One region of the Streptomyces sp. NPDC048002 genome, then DNA from elsewhere that is predicted to be linked to it. Evidence: riboswitches for the same ligand, from Rfam matches in the RefSeq annotation. Region 1 holds a riboswitch; the other holds the start of a gene.

Region 1 (2,193 bases):
TGGCCACCAACACCTCCTCCCTCCCGGTCATGCGGCTCGGCATGGCGACCGGCCGTGCGGACCGCGTCGTGGGCCTGCACTTCTTCAACCCAGTACCCGTCCTTCCGCTGGTCGAGGTGGTGACCTCCCTGCACACCTCGGCCGCGACCACGGCTGCCGTCGAGGACTTCGCCGCCCGCACCCTCGGCAAGACAGTCATCCGTTCCCAGGACCGGGCCGGGTTCGTCGTCAACGCCCTGCTGATCCCCTATCTGCTCTCCGCCGTCCGAATGGCGGAATCCGGGTTCGCCACGGCAGCGGACATCGACGCGGGCATGGAACTGGGCTGTGCCCACCCGATGGGACCGCTGAAGCTCGCCGACCTGATCGGCCTCGACACCGTGGCCTCGATCGCCGAGTCCCTCTACGACGAGTTCCGCGAACCCCTCTACGCGCCTCCCCCGCTGCTCCAGCGGATGGTGGAGGCGGGACTCCTCGGCCGCAAGACCGGCCGCGGGTTCCACACCTACGACCAGGACTGAGGGCCTGGTTCGACGCGGGCCGGGAGGCCCGCACCCGCCGCAGGGGTGAGGGTCCCGCGCGGCGCGACTGGGAGAGGGCGGGAAGCACGCGCGCCGTGCTTCCCGCCCTCCGCGTGCCCGGTCCGGCATCCGCGTGTCCGGTTCGCCCTCCGCCTGTCCGGTCCGACATCCGCGTGTCCGGGGTCCGGCATCCGCGCATCCGGTCCGGCATCCGCTCCTGACTTCCCGAAATCTGGACGGTGTTCTTCCTTTCACCGCTCCACCCCGTAGGCTGATCGCAGCAGCTGGTTCGCCCCGTCCGCCAGACGTGGCGTCGCAAGAGGGAACCCGGTGGGAATCCGGGACTGCCCCGCAGCGGTGAGCGGGAACGACCGCCGTCATACGCACTGGGTCCGACGTACCGGACCCGGGAAGCGACGGCCAGTAGGTGTCCTCCGGACGGAGGGCGTGCCCGCGAGTCCGAAGACCTGCCAACTGCCCGCGCGCGGACCGTTCCGTGCGCGGACATCCCGGTGACCTCGAGGGCGGGTCGGCGTACACACCAGACAGCACGCACGACCGTGCCTTTGCCGCGCGGGGTCGTGTCCGTCCGGTTCGTCGCACCCTTCGCGCTCTCGTCCCGTCCCCGGGATCTCAGGGATTCATCTCGCGAAGGAGATCTCCGTGACAGCGAAGTCCGCAGCCGCGGCAGCACGGGCCACCGTGTACGGCTACCCCCGCCAGGGTCAGAACCGTGAACTGAAGAAGGCCATCGAGGGCTACTGGAAGGGCCGCGTCACCGCCGACGCCCTCCGGGCCACCGCCGCCGAACTGCGCCGGAGCAACTGGCAGCAGCTCGCCGATGCGGGCATCCACGAGGTGCCGACCGGTGACTTCTCGTACTACGACCACGTCCTCGACACCACCGTCATGGTCGGCGCCGTCCCCGAGCGGCACCGCGCCGCCGTCGACGCCGACGCGCTGGCCGGCTACTTCGCGATGGCCCGCGGCACCCAGGAGGTCGCTCCGCTGGAGATGACCAAGTGGTTCGACACCAACTACCACTACCTGGTCCCCGAACTGGGCCCCGGCACCGTCTTCACCGCCGACTCCGGCAAGCAGGTCGCCGAGCTGAAGGAAGCCCTGGCCCAGGGCCTGACCGCGCGCCCCGTGCTGGTCGGTCCGGTCACGTACCTCCTGCTCGCCAAGCCGGCCCCCGGAGTGCCGGCCGACTTCGAGCCGCTCACCCTGCTGGACCGCCTGCTCCCGGTGTACGCCGAGGTCCTGGCCGACCTGCGCGCGGCCGGCGCCGAGTGGGTCCAGATCGACGAGCCCGCCCTCGTCCAGGACCGCACCCCGGCCGAGCTGAACGCCGCCGAGCGCGCCTACCGCGACCTCGGCGCCCTCACCGACCGGCCCAAGCTGCTCGTCGCCTCCTACTTCGACCGGCTCGGCGACGCCCTGCCGGTGCTGGCGAAGGCACCGGTGGACGGACTGGCGCTGGACTTCACCCAGTCCGCCGCCTCCAACCTCGACGCCCTGGCAGCCGTCGGCGGACTGCCCGGCAAGCGCCTGGTCGCCGGTGTCGTCAACGGCCGCAACATCTGGATCAACGACCTCCAGAAGTCGCTGTCCACCCTCGGCACCCTGCTCGGGCTCGCCGACCGGGTCGACGTCGCCGCCTCCTGCTCGC
Region 2 (2,193 bases), on a different contig from region 1:
TCTGCGTCCGCGGCTCCGGGCCCGTCGCGTTCAGCTGGCTCACCAGGTTCGCGCCACCGAAGTCACGCGGGTCCGCGCCGGCCGCCTCCGCCGCCAGGATCAGCTGGGCGTACGCGGCGGGGCCGCTCTGCTTCGCCCAGTCCGCGGAGTTCTCCTCCAGCCAGGCCAGCGGCTTCCGCGCGGCCTCCGGGCCGCCCGTCACCGCGAGCGCGACGACCGCGTCGGCGGTGTTGCCGTAGTCGGGCTGGTCCTCGGCACCGGGCAGCGCCGACACCAGGTGACCGTCCTTCGCCATCTCCCCGGCCAGGTAGGACGCGCCGTTCGCGGCGGACTGCCCGGGGTCGGAGGCCTTGGCGGTGGCGCAGGCGAGCTCCGTGTCGTCGGCGGCCTTCGCCGACACCATGCTCATGCCCTTCATGCCGACCACGGCCGCCGCCGTCGCGTCCGCGTTGGCGGCGAGCTTGCCCTTCTTGTCCGGCTGGTAGGCGAAGGCACCGCCGTCCGCGCAGGACAGGGCCAGCTCGCGCAGGGCGTCGTAGGGCGACTTGCCGTCCTTCACGGCGGTCCCGGGGTCCTGGCCCACGGCGTTCAGGGCGCCGATGACGACCGAGGTCGAGTTGGCGTCGCTGGCGCCGCCGGGCGTGTAGCCCCAGCCGCCGTCCTTGTTCTGCACGCTCTTCAGCCAGGTGACCGCCTTGACGGCGTCGTCCATGCGGTCGCCGTCCCCGGCCAGGGACAGGGCCTGCGCCGCGGCGGCGGTGCTGTTGGTGTCGACCATCACCTTGGCGTCGCAGTCCTGGGCGGGCTCGGCGCGGAACGCGGCGAACGCCCCGTTCGCGCACTGCTGCCCGAGCAGCCAGTCGACGGCCTTCTCGGCGGGCTCGACGTCCGACCGGTACTGCGCGACCAGGGCGAGCGACTGGCGCCAGACACCGTCGTAGGTCGGGTCGCTGGTGCCGTACAGGCCGGACGGTATCGCCACGGACGGCGACGGCGACGGCGACGGGGACGCGGCCAGGGCGGGCGTGGCCAGGCCGATCACGGCGGTGGCGGCCAGGGCCGCGGCGCTGCGGCGGACGTTCATGATCGGCGGGTGCCTCTCCCTGAAGGGAGCCGGGCAGCGCGGGACGACCCCGGGCGGCTCGGCTCCGTAGACCTCGACGGTGCCCGTGCGCCGACGGACCGCCGGCGCACGCGAGCCGTTCACATGCCGTACGGGGCGGTCCGGCTCACAGCCTCGCGACTGCTCACGGTTGCGGGTCAGCGCCGGATTTGCACCGGCTTCTCCCTGTACGGGTGTAGTGACGACGCGGCCACTCTACCGGCCCGTAGGGAAGCGCCTGGGAGGAGGCTGTGCCGGGCCGGTGCGCGCGACACTCGTCGCGCTCCTCTCCGACCCCTCGGACGTCACGGAGGCGGGACTGGCCGAGGCCCGGCGCCGACGCGCCGCCAACCCCACCATGACGGTGGCCGAGATCGAAGCGCTCGGCGAGGCGGAGCGGTTGGTGCGTGCTTTCACGGACCGGGGAGCCCCGGAAGGGGACTGAGCCGGATCGGACGGCCACCTGCGTCGAGTCGGCTCAGACGGCCACGTACGTCACCGGATCACTGCCCGTGACCGCCTCCGCTCGGCCCAGCTTCACCAGGCGGCGCAGGTGCGACTCGGCCTCCGACACCGCGATGTTCCGTGATCCGTAGGGGATCCGCTCCCAGGGCCGGTTCCACTCCATGCGCTCCGCCAGCCGCCAGGGAGTGAGGGGTTCGGAGAGCAGGGCGAGCAGACCGGTGAGGCGCTCCTCGTGGTGCGCGAGCAACTCCCTTACGCGCGCGGGCGCGTCGGTGAAGGCGTGCTGGTGGGCCGGTAGCACCTCGGCGGGGGCCAGTCGGCCCACCCGTTCCAGGGAGTCGAGGTAGTCGCCGAGGGGATCGGTGACGGTGGTGTCGTCCGGGTCCTCGTACAGGCCGATGTGGGGCGTGATGCGGGGGAGGAGGTGGTCGCCCGAGAACAGGCGCCCGCGGCCCGGAAGTTGGGCCGGGTGCTCCTCCTCCAGGTGCAGGCAGACGTGGCCGGGGGTGTGGCCCGGGGTCCAGATCGCGCGCAGTCGGCGGCCCGGCAGGTCGAGCAGTTCGCCGGGGACGATCTCGCGGTCCGGGAGGGCGGGGGAGAGGCCGGGCAGGGTGCTGCGGCGGGCG

Evidence for each region. A riboswitch is a leader RNA that binds a small molecule or an ion and turns the genes downstream of it on or off. The one in region 1 is predicted to bind cobalamin.
Region 2: it holds a riboswitch for cobalamin, as region 1 does, so the genes downstream of both, AB0E07_RS01840 (prenyltransferase/squalene oxidase repeat-containing protein) here and metE (5-methyltetrahydropteroyltriglutamate--homocysteine S-methyltransferase) in region 1, are expected to answer to the same signal.

What each region holds. Positions count from the first base shown of each region.
Region 1 covers NZ_JBEZNL010000005.1:6,888-9,080, reverse strand. Annotated here, with positions in the region: gene AB0E07_RS09140 (3-hydroxybutyryl-CoA dehydrogenase) at 1-521, shown strand, start outside; cobalamin riboswitch at 790-1,011, shown strand; gene metE (5-methyltetrahydropteroyltriglutamate--homocysteine S-methyltransferase) at 1,185-2,193, shown strand, end outside.
Region 2 covers NZ_JBEZNL010000001.1:419,143-421,335, reverse strand. Annotated here, with positions in the region: gene AB0E07_RS01840 (prenyltransferase/squalene oxidase repeat-containing protein) at 1-1,084, opposite strand, end outside; cobalamin riboswitch at 1,201-1,345, opposite strand; gene AB0E07_RS01835 (hypothetical protein) at 1,365-1,547, shown strand; gene AB0E07_RS01830 (MBL fold metallo-hydrolase) at 1,581-2,193, opposite strand, start outside.